Regions from separate parts of the Achromobacter sp. GW823-FHT04E03 genome, predicted to be linked through region 1. Evidence: predicted binding sites of a transcription regulator. Region 1 holds the regulator's gene; the other holds the start of a gene.
What was found. The regulator LexA, encoded in region 1, represses DNA repair genes until DNA is damaged. The targets are predictions, from matches to a motif close to ACTGTATNNNNATACAGT.

Region 1 (7,758 bases):
GAAATCGACAAGCTGGGCATGGATTTCCGCGGCGATCCCTCGTCGGCGCTGCTCGAGGTGCTGGACCCGGAACAGAACCACACGTTCCAGGACCACTACATCGAAGTCGACTTCGACCTGTCCGACGTCATGTTCGTGGCTACCAGCAACACGCTGAACATTCCGCCGGCGCTGCTGGACCGCATGGAAGTGATCCGCCTGTCGGGTTACACCGAGGAAGAGAAGATCCACATCGCCCGCGACCATCTGCTGCCCAAGCTGATGAAGAACAACGGCGTGAAGGATAGCGAACTCACGGTCGACGACAGCGCGCTGCGCGACATCGTGCGCTACTACACCCGCGAAGCCGGTGTGCGTGCGCTCGAACGCGAAGTGGGCAAGATCTGCCGCAAGGTCATCAAGCAGTTGCTGACCCAGAGCGACCGCGCCAAGGCCGAAGGCAAGACCGCCGAGGTCAAGCCGGTCAACGTCACGGGCGACAACCTGAGCGATTTCCTGGGCGTGCGCCGTTACGCCTTCGGCATGGCCGAAAAGGAAAACCAGATCGGTCAGGTGACGGGTCTGGCCTGGACGGAAGTTGGCGGCGACCTGCTGACGATCGAAGTCGCGGACATGCCGGGCAAGGGCGTCATCCAACGCACCGGTTCGCTGGGCGACGTGATGAAGGAGTCGGTCGAGGCGGCCCGCACCGTGGTGCGTTCCCGCGCCCGCCGTCTGGGCTTTGCCGACAGCGTCTTCGAAAAGCACGACATGCACGTGCACGTGCCGGAAGGCGCCACGCCCAAGGACGGTCCGTCCGCGGGTATCGCGATCACCACGGCCATGGTGTCGGCCTTGTCGCGCATTCCGGTGCGCGCCGATGTCGCCATGACCGGCGAGATCACGCTGCGCGGCGAAGTCCTGCCCATCGGCGGCCTGAAGGAAAAGCTGTTGGCGGCTCACCGTGGCGGTATCAAGACGGTCTTGATCCCGGAAGAAAACGTCAAGGATTTGGCGGAGATCCCGGACAACGTCAAGAACCACCTTGAGATCGTGCCGGTGCGCTGGATCGACAAGGTGCTGGAACTGGCGCTGGAGCGTCTGCCGGAGCCCCTGGCCGAGGAAGAAGCGGTCAAGGAACCCCTGGTGGCCAAGCCTGCCGAACCTGGTTCGACCGACCCGGTGCTCAAGCACTGATGGACACCGGGAGGGACGCCGCCGGTAAGCGGCGCCCCTTCTGGATAGCTTCCAACAAAAAACCCCGTCAATTTCTTGGCGGGGTTTTTTTCATGCCGCGCGCAAACGCGGGAGTAATGGGGGGGGCTAGTGCAGCGCGTGCGTGCGGATCAGGCCCACCGCGATGCCTTCCAACGCGAAATCCTGGCCGGCTTCGACCACGATGGGTTCGAAGTCGGGATTTTCGGGCAGTAGTTCGATGTGGCCGTTCTGGCGCTGCAAGCGCTTGACCGTGACGTCGTCGCCCAGGCGGGCCACCACGATCTGGCCGTTGCGGGCTTCCGAGGCTTTCTTTACGGCGAGCAGGTCGCCTTCCAGGATGCCGGCGTCACGCATGCTCATGCCGCGCACCTTGAGCAGGTAGTCGGGCGTCTGGGCGAACAGGTTGGGATCGACGCCGACCTCGCGTTCGACGTGCTCGGCAGCCAGGATGGGGCTGCCCGCGGCCACGCGGCCGACCAGCGGCAGCAGCAACTGCGCCAGGCCCGGCATGGGCAGCGAGCTTTGCGTGGGAGCAGGGGAGGTGTCTTTCAGGCGGATGCCGCGGGACGCGCCGGCCGTCAGTTCGATGGCGCCCTTGCGGGCAAGCGCCTTGAGGTGATCTTCCGCCGCGTTGGGGGAACGGAAACCCAGGGCCAGGGCAATTTCGGCACGCGTCGGCGGGAAGCCGGTGCGAGTGACGGTCTGCCTGATGAGATCCAGGATTTGTTGTTGGCGATCAGTGAGTTTGCTGGCCATGGCGATGATCCGGTGCTAGCGGACTGTACATATATACAGCGCCATTCTGGGGGACGCAGCGCAAAAAAGCAAGCCGGTCTGGACCAAAAGAAAAAGCCGGTCCGGACCAAAAGAAGAAGCTGGTCCGGACCAAAAGAAAAACGGGACCCGAAGGTCCCGTTCCTGACGGCAGGCCCGCGTGGGCCTGTGCGCTGCAAATGGCTTACAGCACGGCCGCGATGCCCTTGGCGACCTTGTCGATGTTGCCGCTGTTCAGCGCGGCCACGCAGATGCGGCCGCTGGAGACGGCATACACGCCATGCTCTTCGCGCAGGCGATCCACTTGCGCCGCGGTCAGGCCCGAGTACGAGAACATGCCGCGCTGCTGCAGCACGAAACTGAAGTCCTGCTTGCCGCCGTGTTCCTTGATCTTGTCGACCAGTTGCTTGCGCATCAGGCGGATGCGGTCGCGCATGCCGGCGAGTTCCTCTTCCCACATCGCGAAGAGTTCAGGCGTGTTCAGGACCGTCGACACCACCGTGCCGCCATGGGTGGGCGGGTTGGAGTAGTTGGTGCGGATCACGCGCTTGAGCTGGCTCAGCACGCGGGTGGCTTCGTCCTTGCTGCCGGCGACGACCGTCAGCGCGCCGACGCGCTCGCCGTACAGCGAGAACGACTTCGAGAACGAGGAGCTGATGAACATGGTCAGGTCCAGATCGGCAAACATGCGCACGACCGAAGCGTCTTCGGTCAGGCCGTCGCCGAAGCCCTGGTAGGCGATGTCCAGGAACGGGACCAGATTGTTTTCCTTCACGACGGCCGCGATCTGCTTCCACTGGTCGGCGGTGGGGTCCACGCCGGTCGGGTTGTGGCAGCAGGCATGCAGCACGACGACGGTCTTGGCCGGCGCGGCCTTCAGGTCGGCCAGCATGGCATCGAAGTTCAGACCGCGCGTGGCGGCGTCGTAGTACGAATAGGTACCGACTTCGAAACCGGCGCGCTCGAACAGGGCGCGGTGGTTTTCCCAGCTGGGGTCGCTGATCAGGACCTTGGAGGTCGGCAGCAGCTGGCGCAGGAAGTCAGCGCCGATCTTCAGCGCGCCGGTGCCGCCCAGGGCCTGAGTGGTCAGCACGCGGCCGGCGGCGGCCAGCGCGGAATCCTTGCCCAGCAGCAGGGCTTGCGCGCCGTTGTTGTAACCGGCGATGCCTTCGATCGGCAGGTAGCCGCGGGCGGCGGCGGCTTCGATGCGGGCGGCTTCGGCCTTGCGGACCGCGCCCAGCAGGGGGATGCGACCCTGATCGTCGTAGTACACGCCCACGCCCAGATTGACTTTACCGGGACGCGTATCAGCGTTGTATTGTTCGTTCAGGCCAAGAATGGGGTCGCGCGGGGCGAGTTCGACGGAATCGAAAAGGGTGCTCATGGGAGTCTGATGAGGTGGGTGGACGCAGTACAGGCTGCTGTGGATAATGAGGGGTTTACCCTGGAAGAGTCTAGCATGCCTAAGAGCGCAATAGACCCGATTACGGCGGGGGCCGCAGCGAACCTGGCGGCCGATCCCGCGGCGGCATCGGCCGTGGCGGATCCGTCCGCGCCAGGCCCTGGATTCATCGATTTCCCGGGCAGCCCGTTTCATCTGTACCAACCCTATCCGCCGGCGGGCGATCAGCCCACCGCCATCGAGGGGTTGACCCAGGGGGTCGAAGACGGCCTGATGTTCCAGACGCTGTTGGGCGTGACGGGCTCCGGCAAGACCTACACCATGGCCAACGTCATCGCCCGCATGGGGCGCCCGGCGCTGGTACTGGCCCCCAATAAGACCCTGGCCGCCCAGCTGTACGCCGAAATGCGGGAGTTCTTCCCGAAGAACGCCGTCGAGTACTTCGTTTCGTACTACGACTACTACCAGCCCGAGGCGTACGTCCCCACGCGCGACCTGTTCATTGAAAAGGATTCGTCCATCAATGAGCACATCGAACAGATGCGCTTGTCGGCGACCAAGAGCCTGCTGGAACGCCGCGACACCATCATCGTGGGCACCGTGTCCTGCATCTACGGTATCGGCAACCCCGGCGACTACCACGCCATGGTGCTGATCCTGCGCGCCGGCGACCAGATCTCGCGCCGCGAGATCCTGGCCCGCCTGGTCGCCATGCAGTACACCCGCAATGACGCCGAGTTCACCCGCGGCGTTTTCCGGGTGCGTGGCGAGACCATCGACATCTTCCCGGCGGAAAGCCCGGAACTGGCGCTGCGCCTGACGCTGTTCGACGACGAGATCGAAAGCCTGGAGCTGTTTGATCCGCTGACCGGCCGCATCCGCCAGAAGCTGCCGCGTTTCACTGTCTACCCCGGTTCGCACTACGTCACGCCGCGCGACACCGTGCTGCGCGCCATCGAGACCATCAAGGAAGAGCTGCGCGAACGGGTCAAGCGCTTCGTCGACGACGGTCATCTGGTCGAAGCCCAGCGGCTGGAGCAGCGCACCCGTTTCGACCTGGAAATGCTGCAGGAGCTGGGCTTCTGCAAAGGCATCGAAAACTATTCCCGCCACCTGTCGGGCGCGGCGCCGGGCGAACCGCCGCCCACCCTCATCGACTACCTGCCGTCCGATGCGCTCATGTTCATCGACGAAAGCCACGTCACCATCGGCCAGTTGGGCGGCATGTACCGGGGCGATCGGGCGCGCAAGGAAACGCTGGTGCAGTACGGTTTCCGCCTGCCGTCGGCGCTGGACAACCGGCCGCTGAAGCTCGAGGAATTCGAGGCCCGGATGCGCCAGTGCGTGTTCGTGTCGGCCACGCCGGCCGCCTACGAGAAAGAGCACACCGACAATGTGGTGGAGCAGGTGGTCCGGCCTACCGGCCTGGTGGACCCGCTGGTCCAGGTCTTGCCCGCCCGCACCCAGGTCGACGATCTGCTCGGGCAGATCAAGGCGCGCGTGGCGCAAGCGGAGCGCGTGCTGGTCACTACCCTGACCAAGCGCATGGCGGAGGATCTCACCGACTTCCTCAGCGAGCATGGCGTGCGCGTGCGCTACCTGCATTCGGATATCGACACTGTCGAACGTGTCGAAATCATCCGCGACCTGCGTCTGGGCACCTTTGACGTGTTGGTGGGGATCAACCTGCTGCGCGAAGGGCTGGATATTCCCGAAGTGTCGCTGGTGGCGATCCTGGACGCCGACAAGGAAGGCTTCCTGCGTTCGGAGCGCAGCCTGATCCAGACCATCGGGCGCGCGGCGCGCAACCTCAATGGCCACGCCATCCTCTATGCGGACCGCATCACCGATTCAATGCAACGCGCCATGGAGGAAACCGAGAGGCGGCGTGCCAAGCAGCTGAAATTCAATGCCGACCATGGCATTACCGCCCGGGGCGTGCAAAAGGCCGTGCGGGAACTGATCGATGGCGTTGTCGCTCCAACCCAGCACGATGCGCTCGAGGCCGCGGTTCCGGCCGAGTTCCTGAAGGACGAAAAGGCCCTGGCTCGCGAGATCAAGCGCCTGGAAAAGCTGATGATGGATCATGCCCGAAACCTGGAGTTCGAACAGGCTGCCGCGGCGCGCGATGCGCTGACCGCGCTGAAGCAGCGCGTGCTGCTGGATGGGGCGGTGTAGCGGCGAAATCATGTCTGAATGTTTCTATATGCTGACAGGCGGCTGAATATGCCGGAAATCTGCTGCGTTGCAATCAGGCTGCCACGATTCGTCCGAATATCCGGATTCAGTGTTCACAGGCTGGATCCAGATTTCTTCCTAAGTATTTGATTTCATTGAATAAATATTGGGGTCATATTCGCCCGGTCAGAATCCCGCAGACGCAAAAAAAGCTTGCCTTATCTCGGGTTTTCCCGCACACTTACTTCCATGATGACCAAGGTACTTTTCGTTTGCATGGGCAATATCTGTCGCTCGCCGAGCGCAGAGGGCGTGTTTCGCCATTTGGTGAACGACGCGGGTTTGGGCGATGTGGTTCGCATCGACTCCGCGGGCACGCACGCGTTTCACATCGGCGAGGCGCCTGATGCCCGGGCGCAGGCCGCAGCGCGCAAGCGCGGCTACGAGATCACGCACTGCGAAGCGCGTCAGGTCACCGCGGAAGATTTCCGCGATTTCGACCTGATCCTCGCCATGGACTGGGACAATCTGTCCGCCATGCAGCAGCAGTGCCCCAAGGCCTACCAGCACAAGCTGATGCTGCTGATGCGCTTTGCCAATGAGTTCGAAGAGGCCACCGTGCCCGATCCGTACTATGGCGGCGCCGATGGCTTCGGCAAGGTCCTGGACTACCTGGAAGACGCCTGTCAGGGCGTCCTCGAGCTGGTGCGCAAGCGCGCTACCCAGTACCAGGCGGCTTGATCCGCTTTTGCCGCAGGGCTGCCCGCCGGGCGGTTCTCGGAGGTGCTTGGCAGTAAAAGACCGCGCGAATGCGCGGTTTTTTCTAGCCGGGAGCCATACCAAATTAGTCGGGAATAGGCTATACTTGAGGCAATTACTCGGGTATTGACCGCTGGATTCGCCTGCGGCCATTGCCGAATCACTGGGAACCTACCATGCGGCTAACTACCAAGGGGCGTTTCGCCGTGACTGCCATGATCGATCTGGCTATGCGGCAGCATAGCGGTCCGGTCACTCTTGCGGCCATCAGCCAGCGTCAGAACATTTCGCTGTCCTATCTGGAACAGCTGTTCGGGAAACTGCGTCGCCACGAACTCGTGGACAGCGTGCGCGGCCCCGGGGGCGGCTACTCGCTCGCGCGCCTCGCCCGCAACGTTACCGTTGCCGACATCATCTTCGCCGTCGATGAACCCCTGGACGCCACCAGCTGCGGCGGCAAGCGGGACTGTACGAGCGGCAACGACGGCAAGCCGGGCAAGTGCATGACGCACGAACTCTGGGCTACGTTGAATCGCAAGATGGTGGATTACCTGGATTCGGTGTCCCTGCAGGATCTCGTCGATCAGCAGCGCGTGCGCCAATTGCAGGAAGCCAACAATCAAGCGCAGGCTTGCGCGGTGCGCGTGAACCGGGTGGGGGGCGCCAACAATGCCGCCAACGCCCCGGCCGCGACCGTCGCCGCCAACGCCACCGTATAAGCAGTATCAGGAGTTGTAGAAATGACCACCCGCCCGATCTATCTGGATTATTCCGCCACGACGCCCGTCGACCCCCGCGTCGTGGACAAGATGGTGCCCTGGCTGTACGACAACTTCGGCAACCCGGCATCCCGCAGCCATGCGTTTGGCTGGGAATCCGAAGAAGCCGTTGAACGCGCCCGCGAAGAAGTCGCCAAGCTGGTGAACGCCGATCCGCGCGAAATCGTCTGGACCTCCGGCGCCACCGAATCCAACAACCTGGCGATCAAGGGCGCTGCCAACTTCTACCAGGAACGCGGCAAGCACATCGTCACCGTCAAGACCGAGCACAAAGCCGTGCTGGACACCTGTCGCGAACTCGAGCGCCAGGGCTTCGAAGTGACCTACCTGGACGTCAAGGACAACGGCCTGATCGACCTGGACACCTTCAAGGCCGCGCTGCGCCCCGATACCGTGCTGGTATCCGTGATGATGGTGAACAACGAAATCGGCGTGATCCAGGACGTGGCAACGCTGGGCGAGATCTGCCGCGAAAAGGGCATCATCTTCCACGTGGACGCCGCCCAGGCAACCGGCAAGGTGGAAATCGACCTGCAAAAGCTCAAGGTCGACCTGATGTCGTTCTCGGCTCACAAGACTTACGGCCCCAAGGGCATCGGCGCGCTGTATGTGCGCCGCAAGCCGCGCATCCGCATCGAAGCGCAGATGCACGGCGGCGGCCATGAGCGC
Region 2 (7,758 bases), on a different contig from region 1:
TAGGCCAACTGCAACTGGTCAACGACGATCTCGACGTGCGCGTGCAAGGGCAGTGGCGGCCAGAAGGCAGGACCGCGGCGGGCAGCGTCGACATGCACGGCGTGATGGCGCGCGGCTCCATGTCCGCCATCCATCGCTACCTGCCGCTGGAGGTCAACGCCGATGCGCGCGAATGGCTGGCCATCGGCTTGCCCGCGGGCGAAATGCAATCGGCCTCCATCACGCTCAAGGGCGATCTCGACGAGTTTCCTTTTGGCGCGCCTGGGGCTCAGGGCGATTTCGTGATCGCCGGCGCATTCAGCGGCGCCAAGGTCGACTACGCGCCGGCGCGCGAGCGCCGCAAGGGCTGGCCGATGCTGGAGAACCTGTCCGGCAATTTCCGCATCGACAAGGTCAGCCTGGCGCTGGACAGTCCGGGCGGCGCGGTCGCGCATACCGGATCGGGACATACCGTGACGCTGGGGGCGGTTTCCGCAACCATTCCCAACATGGAAGAGAACTCCGAACTGCTGCTGACCGGCGAGACGTCCGGCGCCGTGCCGGCCTATCTGGCGCTGGCAGCCAACTCGCCCTTGGGCGAGTTGCTGGATGGCGCGCTGGACGAGGCGCGCGGCACCGGCGACTGGCGGGTGGGGCTCAAGCTCAAGGTGCCTCTGTTGAACACCGACGACACCCAGGTCCAGGGGAACATCCTGTTCGCGGGCAACTCCTTCACCTTCATGCCGGAGATGCCGCTGCTCAGCCAGATGCACGGCGACCTGGAGTTTTCGGAGAAGGGCGTCGAGGCCAAGGACTTGCGGGCCCTGTTCCTGGGCGGCCCGGCGCGGATTTACGGGCGCCTGGCGCAGAGCACGGACGCCTTGCGCTTCGAGGGTACGCTGGCCGGGCCGGCGCTGACTCAATTAAGCAACACGCCGTCCATGTCGCGCTTTTCGGGCAAGGCGGCCTACAAGGGCAAGGTGGGCTATCAGCGCGGCGGTGCGGTGGACATTTCCGTCGAGTCCGATCTGGTGGGCATGGCGATCGACATGCCCGCTCCGGTCGGCAAGGCCGCCCAGGCTTCGCAGTTGCTGAAGGTGCAATGGTCGCCCGCGCAGGACCGCGGAGCGCAGAACCGGCGCTGGCTCACCGCAAGCCTGGGAGATGCCGTCAACGCGCTGTTCGAACGGGCGCCATCCGAAGGGTCGCCGTCCTACTTCGCGCGCGGCGCGCTGGGCATCAACCGTCCGGCAAGCCTGCCGGAACGCGGATTCAGCCTGAACGCGAGCCTGCCTGAACTGGACCTGGATGCCTGGGAAAGCGTGTCCGACGGCTTCAGCGCGCCTGCTGGCAAGGGCCGTGCCGCGCCCAAGCCCATGCTGCCCGCGGCCGAACGCATCAGCCTGGCGGCCGGCGTCTTGCGGACTGGCGGCTTTACCCTGAACGACCTGACGCTGTACGCGACCCGGCCGGGACCCGCCCAATGGCGCGTGGATCTGCAATCCAAGCAGGCCACGGGTTCGCTCGAATGGCGCGAGGCCTCGGGCGCCATCGCCGGCCAGATCACCGCGCGCCTGAAGCATCTGTCGCTGGGCGGCGAGGGCGACACCAACAAGGCCGACGAGGCGCTGTCCTCCGGCAACGACCTGTCAGACATCCCGGCGATCGACCTGCAAGCCAAGGAATTCCTGCTGTACGGCAAGAACGTGGGCGAACTCCAGGTGCAGGGCACGAACCTGCAGCGCGGCCGCCAATGGCGCCTGGACAAGCTGTCCATCGTCAACGACGCGGCCTCGCTCAACGCCACCGGCAACTGGAACCTGGAAGGCCAGAGCCGCGGCCTGACCGTGGACGCTTCGGTCAAGTTCGAAGACGTGGGCAAGTTCCTGGACCGCATCGGCTTCGAAAAGGTGGTGTCGGGTGGCAAGGGCACGATGCAGGGCAAGGCCACCTGGCGCAATCTGCCCTGGACCCACAAGATCGAAGACCTGACGGGCGAGGTCGACGTCAGCCTGGACAAGGGCCGCTTCATGCACGTCAACTCCCGCACCGCGCGGCTGCTGGAGCTGCTGTCCCTGCAATCGCTGCAGCGGCTGGCGCGGCTGGACGTAAATCCCACCAATCTGCTGCGCGACGGCTTCCCCTTCGACACCATCCGCGGCAAGGTCAAGCTGGCCGACGGCACGGCTTCGACCGAAGGCTACAAGATCAACGGGCCGGTGGCGACCATCGTGCTGGCCGGCGGGGTCAACATCATCCGCGAACGCTGGGACATGAAGGCCGTGGTGATTCCGAACCTGGACGCCAGCGGGGCGGCCATGGTGACGGCGCTGGCGGTCAATCCGCTGATCGGCCTGGGAGCCTTCGTGACGCAGTGGCTGCTGAAGCAGCCGCTGGCGCGGGCCATGACCATGGAATACGCCGTCACCGGCAGCTGGGACGATCCCAAGATCGAGCCGATAGACGCGTCCGGCAAGCCGGCCGGCAACAAGCAGACCCCGCGTCCGGCGCCGCAGCCTGGCACGCTGGAGGAGTTCATGGGAGGGCAGTGAGCCGCCTGTCCGGCCCATGAAAAACGCCCTGGGCGCAAGCGCGCTCCAGGGCGTTTTTCATGGCCGGGTCCAAGGCGCGGGCGCCGCGGACCGCAGGCTCTGACCAGGCTTACTTCTTCTTCATCATGTCGAAGAATTCGGCGTTGGTCTTGGTGGCGCGCATCTTGTCCAGGATGAATTCCATCGACTGGACTTCGTCCATGTCGTGGATGAACTTGCGCAGCACCCAGACCTTCTGCAGCAGGTCGGGGGCGATCAGCAGCTCTTCGCGGCGGGTGCCGGACTTGTTCAGGTTGATCGACGGGTAGACGCGCTTTTCGGCCAGGCGGCGCTCGAGGTGGACTTCGGAGTTGCCGGTGCCCTTGAATTCTTCATAGATGACTTCATCCATGCGGCTGCCGGTTTCGATCAGCGCCGTGCCCAGGATGGTCAGCGAACCACCTTCTTCCAGGTTGCGGGCCGCGCCGAAGAAGCGCTTGGGGCGTTGCAGCGCGTTGGCGTCCACGCCGCCGGTCAGCACCTTGCCGGAGGCCGGCACCACGGTGTTGTAGGCGCGGGCCAGACGGGTGATCGAGTCCAGCAGGATCACCACGTCCTTCTTCATTTCGACCAGGCGCTTGGCCTTCTCGATGACCATTTCCGCGACCTGCACGTGGCGGGTGGCGGGTTCGTCAAAGGTCGAGGCGACCACTTCGCCGCGCACGGTGCGCTGCATTTCGGTCACTTCCTCGGGGCGTTCATCCACCAGCAGGACGATCATGACCGCGTCGGGGTAGTTGGTGGTGATGGCGTGCGCGATGTGCTGCATCATCACCGTCTTGCCGGACTTGGGGCTGGCGACGATCAGGCCGCGCTGGCCCATGCCGATGGGGGCGAAGACGTCAAGAATGCGGCCCGTGAGGTTTTCCTCGCTCTTGATGTCGCGTTCCAGGCGGATGTTGCGGTTCGGGTGCAGCGGCGTCAGGTTTTCGAACATGATGCGATGCTTGATCGCTTCCGGCGCCACGCCGTTGACCTTGTCCACCTTCACCAGGGCGAAATAGCGCTCGCCGTCCTTGGGCGTGCGCACTTCACCTTCGATCGAGTCGCCGGTGTGCAGGTTGAAGCGGCGGATCTGCGAGGGCGAGATGTAGATGTCGTCCGTGCTGGCCAGATACGAGGTCTCGGGCGAGCGCAGGAAGCCGAAGCCGTCGGGCAGGACTTCCAGGACGCCGTCGCCGAAGATCTGCTCGCCTTGCTTGGCGCGCCGTTTCATGATGGCGAACATCAGCTCCTGCTTGCGCAGGCGGTTGGCGTTCTCGATTTCCAGGCCGGCGGCCATTTCCAGCAGCTGCGAGACGTGCAGCGCCTTCAGTTCGTTGAGGTGCATCGCGGTGGATTTTTGGGGGAAAGTGAAGGAGAGTTCTGGCGGCGCGCCACGGACGGGCACACGCGGTATTGAATGAGCGCCGCCCCGAGGGCGGCGCCTTCGTTCACGGCACGCGGCTTACAGCGCGCCGTCCAGGAATGCGGTCAGTTGCGACTTCGACAGCGCGCCAACTTTGGTGGCGGCAGCTTGGCCGTCTTTAAAGAGCATAAGGGTGGGAATGCCGCGGATGCCGTACTTGGTGGCGGTACCCTGGTTTTCATCGACGTTCAGCTTGGCGATCGTCAGGCGGCCAGCGTACTCCGTGGCGACTTCTTCCAGGATCGGGGCAATCATCTTGCAGGGGCCGCACCAGGCAGCCCAGTAGTCCACCAGCACCGGCTGGCCGGATTTCAACACATCGGCATCGAAGCTGGCGTCACTGACGTTCTTGATTTGGTCGCTCATGATGGTGATTCTCGGTTCGGCAGCAAAAGGCGCGTAAAAAGGGACGCGCCCCGCCGTTGTTCTTGTTTGTGGATGGACTCAAGCATACCACTGTCAATATCAACAGGCATACCACTGTTAATAACAACAGGAGTTGCTGGATTTGTGTAGGATGTTGCGGCGCAGTTGTCGCGATCCGGGCGGTACCGACCCGATGCGCTGGCTGTGACTGTCATCATCCTACCGAATTCGGAGCTGGTCAGGTCGTGCTCATCCCACTGGGAGCCGCGCAGAATCTGGACTTATCCGTAAAATGTCGGTTTTTTTCCACAGATGTTGGGGATAACTTGGCCACTCCACGTTACACCGAGGCGTCCATTCGCGTCCTGAAGGGACTGGAGCCCGTGCGCCAGCGCCCGGGCATGTACACCCGAACCGAAAACCCCCTGCACGTCGTGCAGGAGGTCATTGATAACGCCGCAGACGAGGCATTGGCCGGATACGGCAAGCAGATCCAGGTCACGCTGCACGTCGACGGCAGCGTTTCCGTCGAGGACGACGGGCGCGGCATTCCCGTTGGCCTGCACCCTGAAGAGAACGCTCCCGTGGTGGAGCTGGTGTTCACGCGCCTGCACGCAGGCGGCAAGTTCGACAAGGCGGGCGGCGGCGCCTACGCCTTTTCCGGCGGCTTGCACGGCGTGGGCGTGTCCGTCACCAACGCCCTGGCCACGCGCCTGGAAGTGGTGGTGTGGCGCGATGGCGCCGTCAACCGCCTGGTCTTCAAGGGCGGCGACGTGGCCGAGCCCCTGGCGCCCTACGACCAGGGTGGCCGCAAGAAGTCCGGCACCCGCGTGCGCGTCTGGCCGGACGCCAAGTATTTCGACAGCCCCAACATTCCGCTGGGCGAGCTGACGCACCTCCTGCGCAGCAAGGCCGTGCTGCTGCCGGGCGTCAAGGTTTCCCTGGTCAACGAGAAAACCGGCGACACCAAGACCTGGCAGTACCAGGACGGCCTGCGCGGCTATCTGTCCGAGGCGCTGGCCGGGGCGGAGCTGATGGTGCCGTTCTTCGAAGGCGAACAGTACGCCGGGGCCGACCATGAGAACTTCGCCGAAGGCGAGGGCGCCCAGTGGGTGGTGGCCTGGACCGAGGACGGCAACGCCGTGCGCGAGTCGTACGTGAACCTGATTCCGACGCCTGCCGGCGGCACCCATGAATCGGGCCTGCGCGAAGGCCTGTTCGGCGCGGTCAAGGGTTTCGCCGAGCTGCACAGCCTGCTGCCCAAGGGCGTCAAGCTGCTGCCGGAAGACGTGTTCGCCCGCGCCAGCTTCGTCTTGTCGGCCAAGGTGCTGGATCCGCAGTTCCAGGGCCAGATCAAGGAACGCCTGAACAGCCGCGACGCGGTGCGCCTGGTCGGCGGCTTCTCCAAGAGCGCGCTGGACCTGTGGCTGCACAGTAACGTCGAATACGGCAAGAAGCTGGCCGAACTGGCCATCCGCCAGGCCCAGGCGCGCCAGCGCTCGGCCCAGAAGGTCGAAAAGCGCAAGAGCTCGGGCGTGGCCGTGCTGCCGGGCAAGCTGACCGATTGCGAATCCAGCGACGCGACCCGCACCGAAGTCTTCCTGGTCGAGGGCGACTCCGCGGGCGGTTCGGCCAAGATGGGCCGCGACAAGGAATTCCAGGCCATCCTGCCGCTGCGCGGCAAAGTGCTCAATTCCTGGGAAGTGGATCGCGACCGGCTCTTCGCCAACAACGAAATCCATGACATTTCCGTCGCCATCGGCGTGGACCCGCACGGTCCCGGCGATACCCCGGACCTGTCGGGCCTGCGCTACGGCCGCATCTGCATCCTGTCCGACGCCGACGTCGACGGTTCGCACATCCAGGTGCTGTTGCTGACGCTGTTCTATAAGCACTTCCCCAAGCTGGTCGAAGCCGGCAACGTGTTCGTGGCCAAGCCGCCGCTGTTCCGGCTGGACGTGCCGGCGCAGGGCAAGCGTCCGGCGCGCAAGATCTACTGCCTGGATGAAGGCGAACTCGAGGCCGCGCAGGACAAGCTGCGCAAGGAAGGCGTGCGTGAAGGCGCCTGGGCCGTCAGCCGCTTCAAGGGCCTGGGCGAAATGAATCCCGAGCAACTGTGGGAAACCACCATGAATCCGGACACGCGCCGCCTCCTGCCCGTGGGCTATGGCGACCAGACGCCCGAAGACACCACCCGCATGTTCGACATGCTGATGGGCAAGGGCGAGTCCTCGCAGCGCCGCGCCTGGATCGAAGAGAAGGGCAATCTGGCGGAGCTGGACATCTGATGGCCGGGTCCGCGCCCGGCTCGGCCCGCATGGACGTCCAGATGACTGCCGACGACTACGCCGACTTCGCCGCTTACGTGTACAAGCGGCCGGAGCTGCGCCGCCGCCGCTACCGCTCCCATCTGCGTTTCGCGGTCCTGATGATCGTGGCCCTGCTGGCCTACCTGATCTGGCAGACCTGGGACGGCAATACGCCGAACTGGGGGCGGATCCTGCCCGTGTATTTCCAGGGCTTGGCGGTGGGCCTGGGCATTCTTGCGCTCCTGGCGCTGGCTTACGAGTACGTCCTGCCCTCGCTGGTCAGGATGAACACGCGCCGCATGCTGAAGCGTCAGCCCGACGAGCTGTTCCTGGGACGGCATCAGCTGGACTTCGGCCCCGACGGCATCACGGATACCACTGCCACCGCCTCCGGACGCATGGACTGGTCCGATGTGCGGCGGGTCGAGGAAACCCCGCAGCATCTCTATGTCATTCTCGGCACTTTGCAAGGCGTGATCATCCCCAAGCGCGGGCAGGACGCCGCCACGTTGGATGCGGTGCGGACCCAGTTGCGCGCGCATGTCGCCGATACGCAGCTGATGTCGTCCGCGCAGGCGCTTTGACGCCGTTTCGATGAAATTGTCTACCTGAATACATCATGACCGACAGCAATCAACCCGGCTTGTTCGATTCCAATCCGCCCGGCGGCGATGGCGGTGGCGATGGCGACGCCGCCATCACCCTGGCGCGCTACGCCGAGCAAGCCTATCTGGACTACGCGGTGTCCGTGGTGCGCGGCCGCGCCCTGCCGGACGTGGGCGACGGGCAGAAGCCCGTGCAGCGGCGCATTCTCTTCGCCATGCAGGCGATGGGGCTGGCCGCTGGCGCCAAGCCCGTCAAGTCCGCGCGCGTCGTGGGCGACGTGCTGGGCAAGTATCACCCGCACGGCGACCAGGCCGCCTATGACGCCATGGTGCGCATGGCGCAGGATTTCTCGCTGCGCTATCCGCTGATCGACGGCCAGGGCAACTTCGGTTCGCGCGACGGCGACAACGCCGCCGCCATGCGCTACACGGAAGCCCGCCTTACCCCCATCGCCAAGCTGCTGCTGGACGAGCTGGACGAAGGCACCGTGGACTTCGTG

Region 2: the regulator LexA is predicted to act here: its motif matches at 4,458-4,475, upstream of AC1RHV_RS30225 (DNA topoisomerase IV subunit B).

What each region holds. Positions count from the first base shown of each region.
Region 1 is NZ_JBXAIJ010000001.1:1,451,073-1,458,830, reverse strand. Features, by position in the region: gene lon (endopeptidase La) at 1-1,176, shown strand, start outside; gene lexA (transcriptional repressor LexA) at 1,303-1,953, opposite strand; gene AC1RHV_RS06725 (amino acid aminotransferase) at 2,156-3,355, opposite strand; gene uvrB (excinuclease ABC subunit UvrB) at 3,431-5,551, shown strand; gene AC1RHV_RS06715 (low molecular weight protein-tyrosine-phosphatase) at 5,801-6,292, shown strand; gene iscR (Fe-S cluster assembly transcriptional regulator IscR) at 6,487-7,029, shown strand; gene AC1RHV_RS06705 (IscS subfamily cysteine desulfurase) at 7,051-7,758, shown strand, end outside.
Region 2 is NZ_JBXAIJ010000007.1:108,511-116,268, reverse strand. Features, by position in the region: gene AC1RHV_RS30240 (YhdP family protein) at 1-2,531, shown strand, start outside; gene rho (transcription termination factor Rho) at 2,641-3,900, opposite strand; gene trxA (thioredoxin TrxA) at 4,018-4,344, opposite strand; gene AC1RHV_RS30225 (DNA topoisomerase IV subunit B) at 4,671-6,632, shown strand; gene AC1RHV_RS30220 (YcxB family protein) at 6,632-7,237, shown strand; gene parC (DNA topoisomerase IV subunit A) at 7,273-7,758, shown strand, end outside.